One region of the Paenibacillus cineris genome, then DNA from elsewhere that is predicted to be linked to it. Evidence: predicted binding sites of a transcription regulator. Region 1 holds the regulator's gene; each other region holds the start of a gene.
What was found. Region 1 encodes Rex, which represses fermentation and respiration genes when NADH is low (regulators of the CRP and FNR family bind a similar motif). Its sites were predicted from a motif close to TTGTGAAATATTTCACAA; they were not measured.
Positions count from the first base shown of each region.

Region 2: the regulator Rex is predicted to act here: its motif matches at 2,021-2,038, upstream of nirB (nitrite reductase large subunit NirB).
Region 3: the regulator Rex is predicted to act here: its motif matches at 1,385-1,402, upstream of pflB (formate C-acetyltransferase).

Region 1 is NZ_BORU01000001.1:3,818,649-3,823,201, reverse strand. Features, by position in the region: gene dinG (ATP-dependent DNA helicase DinG) at 1-2,310, shown strand, start outside; gene KI379_RS17670 (redox-sensing transcriptional repressor Rex) at 2,427-3,113, shown strand; gene KI379_RS17665 (amidohydrolase) at 3,067-4,401, shown strand; gene KI379_RS17660 (cell wall elongation regulator TseB-like domain-containing protein) at 4,443-4,553, shown strand, end outside.
Region 2 is NZ_BORU01000001.1:2,652,257-2,656,809, reverse strand. Features, by position in the region: gene nirB (nitrite reductase large subunit NirB) at 1-1,999, opposite strand, end outside; gene KI379_RS12430 (VOC family protein) at 2,235-2,720, opposite strand; gene KI379_RS12425 (hypothetical protein) at 2,822-3,076, opposite strand; gene KI379_RS12420 (DUF1572 family protein) at 3,126-3,629, opposite strand; gene KI379_RS12415 (NUDIX hydrolase) at 3,682-4,113, opposite strand; gene KI379_RS12410 (NUDIX domain-containing protein) at 4,435-4,553, opposite strand, start outside.
Region 3 is NZ_BORU01000001.1:1,265,845-1,270,397, reverse strand. Features, by position in the region: gene pflB (formate C-acetyltransferase) at 1-1,355, opposite strand, end outside; gene mobA (molybdenum cofactor guanylyltransferase) at 1,465-2,088, opposite strand; gene adhE (bifunctional acetaldehyde-CoA/alcohol dehydrogenase) at 2,193-4,553, opposite strand, start outside.

The DNA.
Region 1 (4,553 bases):
GACAGCGACCTCGGCTGGTATTTCGACGGTCTCTGCCAGGAGAAGGAGCGGGAACCCGCTCAAGATCTGAACAGCCACACCTTTTACCGCCAGCTGGCGCTTAAGGTGGAAGACTGGACCGAAATGGCCCCGCCGCGCGACGACGTGGACGACAATCCGCTCAAAGGCGTCGAGTTTAAGGAATATTTGGCCGAGATCGAAAAACGGCTGCGCGATATTATGCCTCATTACGAGGAGCGTGAGCCGCAGACGATCATGTTCGACCAGGTGATGAATGCGCTGGATCAGGACAAGCATCTACTGATCGAAGCCGGGACCGGGACGGGCAAGTCGCTCGGCTACCTGATCCCCTCGATTTATCAGAGCGTGAAGCAGGACCAGAAGGTGATGGTCAGCACGCATACGATCAACCTGCAGGAGCAGCTCCGGGAGCGGGATATCCCACTCTTGACACAGGTCGTGCCATTTCCTTTCAAGGCTGCCGTGTTCAAGGGCAGACAGCACTATTTGTGTTTGAGAAAATTTGAACATAAAATAAACAGAAGAGACTTTATCAATCCGAAGGAAGACACCATCACAGCCGCCCAGATGATCGTCTGGCTCGCCCAGACCGAATCGGGTGATGACGAGGAGCTGAGCCTCGGCGGCCGTGCGGGAGACTTCTGGGAGACCGTAAGCAGCGACTCGGACTCCTGTCAGGGCCGTGCCTGTCCTTGGTTCCGCAAGTGTTATTACCACCGGGCCAAGCATGAAGCCGGAATCGCAGATGTCGTCATAACGAACCATTCCAAGCTGTTTACGGACGTCAAGGCAGGCCATCAGCTGCTGCCTTCCTACGAGCGGCTCGTGATCGACGAAGCCCATCACCTGGAAGACGTTGCCGGCAAGCATCTCGGTCTTCATTTGAAGTACTTTACGGTCGTCCATACGCTGACACGGCTCTATAAGGACGCCCGGAGCGGGCAGCTGCCGGCTCTTCGCCAGCTGCTTCAATCGTCGGCCTATGAGCAGGCCGGTGAATGGACCGCCGTTATCGACCGGATGAGCGAGGATTTGGTCGATGTCAAAGAGCACTGGGACAAGCTGAGCGAATTGCTCTTCAACTTGCTTCCGGAACGGAGCGACGCTGCTCCCGGCGACGGCGGCCAGTATACGCTGCGCCTTCAGCCGGGGAAAAAGCCGAAAGAGTGGGAGACGCTGGCGGCGCTCGAAAACCAGATCTTTGTCACGGTGGGGGAAATCGTCCGCAAAGGCGAAAAGATGCTGGCCGAATACAAGGAGGAGCAGGATGATTACGGTTCCGACAGCCTGATCACCGATATCGGCGGGCTGCTCAAGGACCTCAGCTCCGAGCGGGAGAATCTCCGCTTCTTTATGACGCTGAACGACGAAACCGTCGTGTACTGGATGGAAGCGAGCGGCCATTTCCGCAGCAAATCGCTCCAGCTGTACGCTGTTCCGGTTGACGTCAGCAAGCAGCTCAAGGAACTGTTTTTTGATAAGAAAAAGAGCGTCATCCTGACGTCCGCCACCTTATCCGTAGATAAATCGTTCCAGTATATGATCGATAACCTCGGACTGCAGGAGGACCAGGACAGCGGACGCCTTGTGACGGTCCAGCTTCCGTCCCCGTTCCGGTACAGGGACCAGGCGCTGCTCGTCATTCCGCGGGATTTTCCAAGCGTGAAGGGAAGCGTCGGGGACGCCCTGTTTGTCGAAACGCTGGCCCGCTCACTAGCGGACGCCGCGATCGCGACCCACGGCCGGATGCTGGTGCTGTTCACCTCATACCGCATGCTGCGCCAGGTATACGAGCCGCTGAAAGAAGCCCTTGCACAAAGCGACATCGCCGTGCTTGGACAGGGCGTAGACAGCGGCAGCCGCACGAAGCTGATCCGGCGGTTTACGGACAGCAGCGCTTCGGTGCTGCTTGGAACAAGCAGCTTCTGGGAAGGCGTGGACATCCCGGGTGAAGCGCTGACTTGCCTGGCAATCGTCCGGCTCCCGTTTCAGCCGCCGAACCATCCGCTGGTGGAAGCGAAGAGCGAGCTGCTGCAGCGCCAGAAGAAGAACCCGTTCATGAAGCTGTCGGTCCCGCAGGCCGTCATCCGCTTCAAGCAGGGCTTCGGGCGGCTGGTCCGCACCGCCCATGACCGGGGCATCGTCATCGTATACGATACGCGCGTTATCGAATCGTATTACGGGAAGTACTTCCTGTACTCGCTGCCTGGACCGAAAATGGAGCATATGCAGACAGACCAGATGGTTCCGCGCATCTCTGAATGGCTTCATCAGGACGGTGTGTCTTAAATGAGTCCATTAGATAGATTGAACTAAAGCGGTTAGAACAGGAAATTCAATGCAAAACTTTAGTTCAATCTATATAACCAAATAAATATTCAAGCCGTTCAATAGGGGGAACATGCATGAAATCGGAGAAAATATCCGAGGCGGTTGTCCGCAGATTGCCTATATATCTTAGATATCTAAATGAGCTGAACAAGCGGGAGGTGGCCACAGTCTCCTCCCAGGAGCTCGGGCAGAAGCTGGATCTCAACCCGGCGCAGATCCGCAAGGATTTGGCGTATTTCGGGGATTTTGGCCGTAAGGGGATAGGGTATGACGTGTCCTATCTCATCGAGAAGATCCGTCAAATTCTGAATTTGGATCAGCAGATCAACGCGGTGCTGGTCGGAGCGGGGAATCTTGGTCAAGCTTTGTCCAACTATAACTTTTACCTGAAGGAAAATATGAAGATCGTGGCCGTGTTTGACGCCAATCCGTCCAAAATCGGCACACGGATCAACACCTTGACGGTACAGGCCATGGATGAGCTGAAAGAAACGATACAAAGCAAAAATATCCGGATCGGGATCATTACCGTCCCGGATTTCGAAGCACAAAACGTCGCCGATCAGCTGATTGCGGCCGGGATCGAGGCGATTCTGAATTTTGCGCCGACGATTCTGAAGGCGCCGGCTAGCATCCGGATCCATGCTGCCGATTTTACGACGGATTTGCTCAGCCTCGCTTATTATTTGAACAACGGAAAGGACGACACGGAAGATGACGGACAATTTGAAGAGCTCCAGCAGCCGGAGCGCCAATCCTAAATGGGCCATCAAGAACGGCAGCTTTGCCGTTTTGCGGCCGGAGCAGCCGGTATTGCACGGCTGGATGGTCATTGAGGGCGACCGCATCACCTATATCGGTGAAGAGGAGCCGCAGCTGGAGGAAGGCGTACAGGTCGTCGACGGCACGCATTTATTTTTTATGCCGGGCCTGATCAACACCCATGGACATACGGCCATGTCGCTGCTGCGCGGTTACGGGGATGACATGGTGCTCCAGGAATGGCTGCAGGAAAAAATGTGGCCGATGGAAGCGAAATTCACGTCCAATGACGTTTACTGGGGGACTTCGCTGTCGGTGCTCGAAATGCTGAAAGGCGGCACGACGACGTTCCTCGATATGTACGATCATATGGATCAGGTGGGCAAAGTGGTGACTGAGTCCGGCATGCGCGCTGCCCTGACCCGCGGTGTCATCGGTCTGTGCCCGGAGGATGTGCAGCGGCACAAGCTGAACGAAGCCATTCAGTTCGCCAAGGACTGGCACGGGCAGGCAGACGGCCGGATCACGGCGATGATTTCTCCGCATGCCCCGTACACATGCCCTCCTGATTTTATCGAGAAGTTCGTTCAGGCGGCGCATGACCTGGATCTGCCGATGCATACGCATATGTCGGAGACCAAGGCGGAAGTGGAGCAGAATGTACGCGATTATGGAACGCGTCCGGCGATTCATTTGGAGAAGCTCGGCATGTTCTCACGGCCGACGATTCTGGCACACGCGGTCCATTTGACAGACGAGGAAATCGACATTTTGGCGAAGCATCATGTGACGGTATCACACAACCCTGGCAGCAACCTGAAGCTGGCGAGCGGTGTGGCCCGCGTTACCGACATGATGCAGGCAGGCATTACGGTTTCCCTGGGAACCGACAGTGCGGCGAGCAACAACAATTTGGACATGTTTGAAGAAATGCGTCTTGCCGCTTTGATACATAAGGGCGTCTCGGGAGATCCGACGGCGGTTCCCGCGGCGGAAGCGCTGCGTATGGGCACGATCTACGGAGCCCAATCCTTGTTCCTGGAGGGAGTCGGTGCACTTGAGGCCGGGATGAAGGCGGATTTTATCGCGGTGAACACGGATCAGGCTCATTTTCTGCCGCGTACGGACTTCATTTCACACGTCATTTATTCGGCCAGCGCGAAGGACGTTGAGCATGTCTGGGTGGACGGGAAGCAGGTCGTGAAGCACGGCAGCTGTCTCACCCTGGACGAGGAACGCATCCGCAGGGAAGCCCAAGCGGCTTTTGAAGGTCTTCTCTCCCGATAAGACCGGGATGATTAGCTCACCTTTCAGAAAGGAAGTTCAGGTTGAAGAACAAGAAAAAATGGATCTTTCTCGGCATTGTCGCCCTGCTGCTGATCATTTTCGGCGCTTACCGTTATTTTATTTACGTGCTGCAGGATCAATGGAGCGAAAAG
Region 2 (4,553 bases), 1.2 Mb from region 1:
TTTTGTGCGGCGTATCGACCATCTCGATCTCCTGTTCCAGCCGGATGCCAAGCCCTAACGAGTCCTGGGTGCCGAACCGGCAAAATCTCGAACCGACACACGATTTGACGTTACGCAGCGACTTGGAGTAGGCGTACCCCGAACGCATCTCCAGCTCCTCCCAAACGTTCGGGACGTCTTCCTTCTGTACGCCGTACAGCCCGATGCGGCTTGCGCCCGTAATTTTCACCAGGGGAACGTTGTATTTCTTCGCGACTTCGCCGATGCGGATCAAATCCTCCGGTGTCGTCGTTCCGCCATACATCCGCGGAATGACGGAGAATGTGCCGTCCTTCTGCATGTTGCCTTCCATTCGTTCGTTGACATATCTGGATGCCTTATCGTCGGCATACGTCTCCGGATGCAGCATCCGCAAATAATAATTCAGTGCCGGACGGCACTTCGAGCAGCCTTCCTCGGATGCAAACCCGAGCACGATACGTGTCTCCCGAGGCGACTGCAGACCTTTCTCGCGAATGGCGGCCACCACCTCATCGCGGGTAAGCGTCGTGCAGGCGCACATGCCTGCCGCCTTCTGCGCCGATGCGTCGAATTTGTCGCCCAGCGTATGCGCGAGGATCGCTTCAACCATGCCGCGGCATTTGCCGCATGAGCCTCCGGCTTTGGTTACAGCTTTCACTTCGTCGAACGTGGTCAGTCCGTTCTCGAGAATGGCGCCGACGATGCGTCCCTTGGTTACGCCGTTGCACCCGCAAATCGTTTCGTCCGCGCTGATCGACGCGACATCGAGTCCGCTGTCTCCCCCGGCTTTATGAAGAACGGAGGCACTCGTATATTCCTGAATGTCGCTGCCCTTCTTCAGCAGGCTGAACAGCCGGGTTCCGTCGGATACGTCCCCGTACAGCACGACACCGACGATGCGGTTCTCGCGAACCAGGATCTTTTTGTAGGATCCGGCGACCTCGTCCTGCACAACGATCGCTTTCGTGTCCGCATCCGCATGGATTTCTCCGCCGGAAAACAGATCGCATCCCGCTACCTTAAGCTGCGTGGACAACACGCTGCCCGCGTAACCTTCCGTTGGCCGGCCCGTAAGGTGGTCCGCAAGCACGATGCCCTGTTCATACAATGGCGCCACCAGACCATAGGCTATGCCGCGGTGTTCAGCGCATTCGCCTACGGCATAAATTGACGGGTCCGTCGTCTGCATCAGTTCGTTGACTTGAATCGCCCGGCCAACCGCCAGTCCCGCGTCCCGCGCCAGCGCTGCATTGGGACGAATGCCGACGGCCATGACGACAAGATCGCATTCGACGTTCGTTCCGTCTTCAAACCGAAGCCCTTGTACTCTCCCATCACCGTAAATTTCCGTTGTTTTCTTTTCCATCAGAAACTTCATGCCCTGGGCTTCCAAGTCCTGCTGAAGCAGCTTTGCCGCTGCCGCGTCGAGCTGCATTTCCATCAGATGCGGCAGCAAATGAACGACATGGACCTCCATCCCCTGGTTCATCAATCCGCGAGCTGCTTCCAGGCCGAGCAGTCCGCCGCCGATCACGACCGCCTTTTTGTATTGTTTAGCCGTTTCCAGCATCACTTTCGTGTCTTCAATGGTGCGGAAACCGACGACGCCTTCCAGGTCATGTCCTGGTACAGGTAAAATAAACGCGCTGGATCCGGTCGCGATAATGAGCTCGTCGTAGGGGACGACGGTTCCCCGGTCGGTTCGGACTTCCTTCGACGCCCGGTTAATCTCTACAGCCCGTTCCTTGGACAGCAATTGTATGTTATTGGACTGATACCAGTCCCAATCGTTAATCGTGATTTCTTCAAACGTTGTTTTCCCTTGCAGCACAGGGGACAGCATAATTCGGTTATAGTTGGGATACGGCTCATCCCCGATCATCGTTATCTCGTAGCGGTCGCGGTCCCGGCGGAGAATTTCCTCGATACACCGCGCCCCCGCCATCCCGTTGCCTATCATCACCAATCGTCTGCTCATAAACACGCCTCCCGTGCAACCTTGTGAAATTAATTACATTGATATCGTAACGGATATGGGAGGCTTTGCCTGTGAAGTAAATCACAGTGGCTTTGTTAAAACAAAAAATTTGTGAAGGCCAGGAATTTTACGGCGTTATTGAGATGACCTCCAACGGTGAGACGCAAAAGTGCAAAAGGCCACCCTGATGGATGGCCTTGATTTCGAACCTTTGTATTTTACTCGGGTAAGAACTCTAATTGTCGTAAGCTTGGTGCAGCGCCTTTATGTCGATTTTCTTTTTCGTCTGAAGTATGGCTTGCATGACTCGCCCTGCTCTTGCCGGGTCGGGGTCACAGATCATCTCCGTTAAATGGCTGGGGATGATTTGCCAGGATACGCCGAATGGATCTTTTAACCATCCGCAAACCTGCGCCTTTTCGTCTCCTCCTTCGGAGAGCTTATCCCAATAATAGTCCAGCTCCGCCTGATCATCGCAATGAACGATAAAAGATATGGCCTCATTGAACTTAAAATGCGGACCCCCATTCAGCGCGACGAATGACTGCCCTTCCAATTGAAATTCCACGGTCATCACCGTTCCTTCTACACCCCGGCTTTCCGGACCGTAGCGGGCAATTCTGCCGATTTTGGAATCATGGAAAATGGACGTATAAAAATTCGCCGCCTCTTCTGCTTGAGAATCGAACCACAGGTTTGGGGTAATCTTGTGCAATTTCATTCGTGTCATACCTCCCGGCTATAATCATTCTATGATGATTGTAGCCGATCAAGGGAACCTGCGTTTCTTTTCGATTGCTTTGTTTCTAGTTTTCATGGCAGCTAATCGTGAGGTATACGCCATCCCCTTTGCACCCAGCTGCTGATCGATCGAACAACAGCAATGATGAATGAGATGAATAACAACCCGGAAGCTATATACCAAAGAACGGCTTGAAAACGCTCAGGTTCAGGAGGCTCACCCACAGGACCTGTCTCGGGGATCATCGGATGCAGGCACAGATATCCTGCCCGTAACGAGCAGACTGCCGAGATTAACGATGAGATCGCAAGCAGCACCCATTTCATTTTTTCCATACCTTGTCCCCTTTCCGAAAAATGTACAGAACTACAGTTTCTGATCTCTTCAGTCCCAAGTTAACTCGCCTTTTCTCATTTTGGCAATATATATGATCTGTCCCGTATGGTAGTGCACTTCTCTGAACATCGCCATCATCAGATTTAGGGCTGTCGTTTCGTTGTTCACTTGGCTGTATGTAAGCGGCGGCAGATGGAGGAAAGGCTGGGACATCAATTGCTCCGGCTCGGATTGAAGCTGTTCAAGATACTGAAGAATGATATCAAACGCTTCTTTTGTATGCTGATATGCCTCTTCTTTCGTCATCATCAGTCCACGTTCGAATTCCTTCTCCCTGGCCCGCTTGTCCGGAATGTTATACAAGATCGTCTCGACCCGAGAGTGGGCAGCGCCCCGAATATGCGCAACCAAATTAGCAATACTGTTGCTTTCCGGAGTCGGGTGCCAGGTAATATCTTCTTCCGACACTTGTTCAATGGCTTTAAGCGTCCCTCTTTGTTCGGATATCAACTTGACCTTCATGCTTTGGATAAACTCGAGTGCTAGTTCCATGTTCACACCCCTTCCTTTATTAGCCCGAACATTATGGATCCCCTACTGATCACTATTCGATCCATTGTCTTGGCCCCACTTTGTGAAACAGCTCATGATTTGGGTTATTGCGAAGTGCATCTTCGATCCGTCTGCATGTGAAATCACTAATGGGTCTAGGCAGTTCGTCTCTTGAATAAAATCCGCATTCCATAATTTCAGGCGAGCTTGGCTGAGGCGCACGGGTATCTTTACTCGTCGCAAGGAACACAAAGTGATGAATGTCATAATCCGGATCGTAATATATGCCTGTTAGGTTCCCGATAAGCACTTCCATGCCGACTTCCTCAAATACTTCCCTTTTTGCAGTTTCCTGAGCCGACTCGTTCTCTTCCGCCTTACCGCCGGGAAGGTCCCAATTGTGTTTGCCATAGCTGTGTTTTACCAGCAGCACTCTTCCCTCAGCATCCAAAATTATAGCCGCGGAGCCAATTAACTTTGGCATGGCTAGTCCTCCTTATGGGTATTGAAAGATATTTAATCGACTTCAATTCATGAAGGTCTTGTTGTTTTCCCAAAATTCTCCTGCTTATTATACCAGAACATATATTCTGAATCATCCCTGAAAATAACTTAACCCTCAACAGATTTCTGCTTTCTCAAATCCACATAAAAAAAGAAGCCGCTCAGGCTCCCTTATCACTCTCATTTGTTAAATCATTCGATTTTCAGCAAACGAACAACCTCACCATCCCAAAGGTCATCGCTAACTTTCTAAAACCTCAAAGATTCGTATAAATGACCTGCGGTTATTCACCTGAATCACTTAATTCACATCACCGAGATACCGTATGTTCATTTCATTATTCACTAATTGATGTCCAAGCGCTTTCGGATACAGCCTGATGTGGCCGAGTTGACGAATATCCACCCATTCTACGCCGA
Region 3 (4,553 bases), 2.6 Mb from region 1:
ACGCCGCCGTTGACGGCGTACAAGAGCGCCTTGGCCAGATTGGCCCGGGCTCCGAAGAACTGCATCTGTTTGCCGATCCGCATCGCGGATACGCAGCAGGCGATGCCGTAATCGTCGCCGAAGTGCGGACGCATCAGGTCGTCGTTCTCGTACTGGATCGAACTGGTCTCGGCCGACACTTTGGCGCAGAACTTCTTGAAGTTCTCCGGCAGCTGCGCCGACCACAGCACCGTCAGGTTCGGCTCCGGCGCAGGTCCCAGGTTGTAGAGGGTATGCAGGAAGCGGAAGGAGTTCCGCGTCACGCGCGTTTTGCCGTCAAGCCCCATGCCGCCAACCGACTCGGTCACCCATGTCGGATCGCCGCTGAACAGCTCGTTGTAGTCCGGCGTGCGCAAAAATTTGACGATCCGCAGCTTCATGACGAAATGGTCGACGATTTCCTGCGCCAGGCTCTCCGTCAGCGTACCTTCCACGAGGTCGCGCTCGATATAAATGTCAAGGAAGCTGGATACCCGTCCAAGGCTCATCGCCGCTCCGTTCTGCTCCTTAATGGCTGCCAGATAAGCGAAGTAGAGCCACTGCACCGCCTCTTTGGCGTTCATCGCAGGTCTCGAGATATCATGTCCGTAAGATGCGGCCATCGCCTTCAGCTCGCCGAGGCTTCGGATCTGTTCGGACAGCTCTTCGCGCAGCCGGATCACGTCTTCGCTCATCGCATCGACTTCGAGCTGGAGCAGCTCCTCCTTCTTGCCTTGGATGAGGCGGTCGACACCGTACAGCGCCACGCGGCGGTAGTCGCCGATAATCCGGCCCCGTCCGTAGGCATCCGGAAGGCCCGTGATGATGCCGGCCTTGCGGGCTGCGCGCATCTCGGACGTATAGGCATCGAACACGCCTTGGTTATGCGTCTTGCGCAGATCGGTAAAAATACGCTCCAGTTCCGGGTTCAATTGATACCCGTACGCATTGCAGGCATCGACGACCATCCGGATGCCGCCGAACGGCTGAACGGCACGCTTAAGCGGTGCGTCGGTCTGCAATCCGACGATGGTTTCCTTGTCCTGGTCGATGTATCCCGCTGCATGCGAGGTTATGGTGGAGACCGTGTTCACGTCCACGTCGTGAATGCCGCCCCGCTCCCGCTCTTCCTTTAACAGCTGGCTGACCTGCTTCCACAGATCCAGCGTGTTCTCCGTTGGCGGCGCAAGGAACTGCTCATCGCCCTCATACGGTGTGAGATTGCGCCCGATAAATGAATTGACGTCAATATTTTTCTGCCAGCTGCCTCCCGCAAAACCGCGCCATGCCTCCTCGAATCCAGCCCGGTTCTTTACTTCGCTTTCTTTCATCGCCATGATCAAGCACCTCCGTTTTCTATGCTTTCATGTTACTTTTTTCACAGGTTAAAGACAGTGATTTTTCTCACTCTTTTTACTTTTCTCACCATCTTCGCTGCCGTTATTTTTATTTGAACGATCTAGATGCTTTCCCTTCGTCAGCCAAAAATTCGGTCAGCGCATCTCCCCAAGCATCTTCGAGTGTGCGAACAAAGCCGCCGTCCATGCCTTGATACCCGAAATCCGTTTCCGCAACCATCAGATAACGAAGCTGGCGAACCAGACCATCAGCTTCCGTATGGCCGCTCTCCAGAAACTGCCCAAAATACACGGCGCAGGAGCGATCATAAATACCGTGAAGCGGATGGAGCCTGCCGCCGATCATCGGCAGGACGGCGTCGAGCCCGTCCTCCAGCCTCAGCGCCATCAGCTCAGCGGCGTCGGCCGAGGGATACGGCATGTGGCAGCCGATAATCCACACGGCCCGGTGTTTAGACAGGGAGAGGCCCGCGTGCATGCCGCCAAGCATTCCTTTTCCGACATAATAATCCGTAATGATCCGGATATCCCGGTCCACCTGGCGAAGCAGCGGCCGGGGATCGTCCGTCACGATCGTAATCTCGCCGCAGCACTTCCGCATTTCACGGATCTGCCGCTGCAGCAGCGTTTCTCCTTGAATCATCCGGAATAGGGTAGGTGCGCCTTTCGTAGAACCATGATTGCCGCCTGCCAAAATAACGCCGGACAGCATATGAATCACTCCTTTCCACTGCGATCAACGCACATCACGATTCTGAGACAAGAAGGCTGCCGACGCTTTCGGTCGGCAGCCGGCTGGATCATGCGGTGCAGCTCCTAGAATTTGCCGTAGAAGGCGTTCCGGTAAACGTCCGCCAGTTCACTGACCAGCGGCATCCGCGGGTTGGCCGTCGTGCACTGATCTTCGAACGCACGGTCGGCCAAATAATCCACTTTAGCCTCGAAATCGGCCGGGTCAAAGCCGAGATCCTGGAATTTCTCAGGAATGCCCAGCGACTGGTTCAACTTGCGCACCGCCTCGATCAGGCTGTTGACACCTTCCTCCGTATTCCGGGACGGCAGGCCGAGCATCCGGGCGATTTCCGCATAGCGCAGGTCGGCCACGAAATGGTTGTATTTCGGGAAGGACGCGAACTTCGTCGGTTTCTGCGCATTGTACCGGATGACATGCGGCATCAGGATCGCATTCGTCCGCCCGTGGGCCGTATGGTACTGGCCGCCCCACTTGTGGGCCAGGCTGTGGTTGATGCCGAGGAAGGCGTTGGCAAACGCCATGCCGGCAATCGTCGACGCGTTATGCATCTTCTCCCTGGCCAGCGGATCCGCCGTGTGGAAGGACTTTTCCAGATTTTCAAACACCAGCCGGATCGCATGAAGCGCAAGCCCGTCAGTGTAATCGCTCGCCATGACGGAAACGTACGCCTCGATGGCATGCGTGAGGACGTCCATGCCGGTGTCGGCCACCGCCGTTTTCGGCAGGCTGTACACGAATTCCGGGTCGATGATCGCCACGTCCGGCGTCAGCTCGTAATCGGCGAGCGGATACTTCGTATTCCCTTCCTTCTTGTCCGTGATGACCGCAAAAGAAGTCACTTCCGAGCCGGTGCCCGAAGTGGTCGGGATCGCGACAAACTGTGCCTTTTCGCCAAGCCGCGGATACTTATAGACCCGCTTGCGGATATCCATGAACTTCTGCTTCAGCGAGTGGAAGCTGGTGTCCGGATATTCGTAGAAGAGCCACATCGCCTTGGCCGCATCCATCGGGGAGCCGCCGCCAAGTGCGATAATGCAGTCGGGCTTAAAGCTCTCCATCAGTCTCGTGCCGCGCTCTACCGTCTCGACGGACGGATCTGGCTCCACGTCGGAGAACACTTCGATCGCTACCGGATTGACGCGTTTGCGCAGGTAGTACTCCACCTTCTCGACGTATCCCAGCTTGACCATCATCTCGTCGGTGACGACCAGCACACGGGAAATGTTCGGCATTTTCTCAAGGTACTGCGTCGCGCCCTTCTCAAAATAGACCTTCGGCGGAACCTTGAACCACTGCATGTTGACCGTCCGGTAGGCCACGCGTTTCACGTTGATCAGGTTCACCGACGTGACGTTGGACGTCGTCGAGTTGTGTCCGTACGAACCGCAGCCGAGCGTCAGGGACGGCAGGTTCGTGTTGTAGATGTCGCCGATCGCCCCGTGCGTCGAAGGCGAGTTGACGATCACGCGCCCGGTCTGCAGGCGGTTGGCGAACGCCTGGATGACGGCATCATCGTTCGAATGGATGACGGACGAGTGTCCCATGCCGCCGAATTGGACCACTTCGGCCGCGCGCTCGATGCCCTGCGTCGCCGTCTTGACCTTATAGCAAGCAAGCACCGGGCTCAGCTTCTCTGCAGACAGCGGGAAGGCCGGACCGACGCCCGCCAGCTCGGCCACGAGGATTTTGGTGTCCTGCGGCACCTGAATGCCGGACATTTCGGCGATTTTTACCGCCGGCTGGCCGACGATGACCCCGTTTACCGCGCACTTCTCGCTGTTGATGACCAGCTTGGACACGGCCTCGGTTTCAGCCTTGTTCAGGAAGTAGCAGCCGCTGTCCTTCATCAGCTTCCGGACCTGGTCGTACACCGGCTCCTCGATAATGACGGCCTGCTCGGAAGCGCAGATCATGCCGTTGTCGAACGTCTTTGAGAGAATCAAGTCGGTGACGGCCTGCTTTAAATCCGCAGACTGCTCAATGAAGCAGGGAACGTTGCCCGGTCCGACGCCAAGCGCAGGTTTGCCCGTGCTGTATGCGGATTTCACCATCGCCGAGCCTCCGGTTGCCAGCACGAGCGCCACGTCGGGGTGGTTCATCAGCAGCTGCGTCGCTTCCAGGGACGGCGTTTCAATCCACTGCACGCAGTGCTCCGGCGCGCCGGCCGCGATTCCGGCGTCACGCAGCGTGCGGGCCGCTTCTGCGCTGCACTTTTGGGCGGAAGGGTGGAAGGCAAAGATGATCGGATTGCGCGTCTTCGTTGCGATCAGCGTCTTGAACATGGTCGTGGACGTCGGGTTCGTCACCGGGGTAACACCGGCGATGATGCCGACCGGCTCGGCGACCTTCTTGTAGCTCTCAAACGCGTTCTCCTCGATAACGCCGACCGTCTTGTCATGCTTGATGCTGTGATAGATGTATTC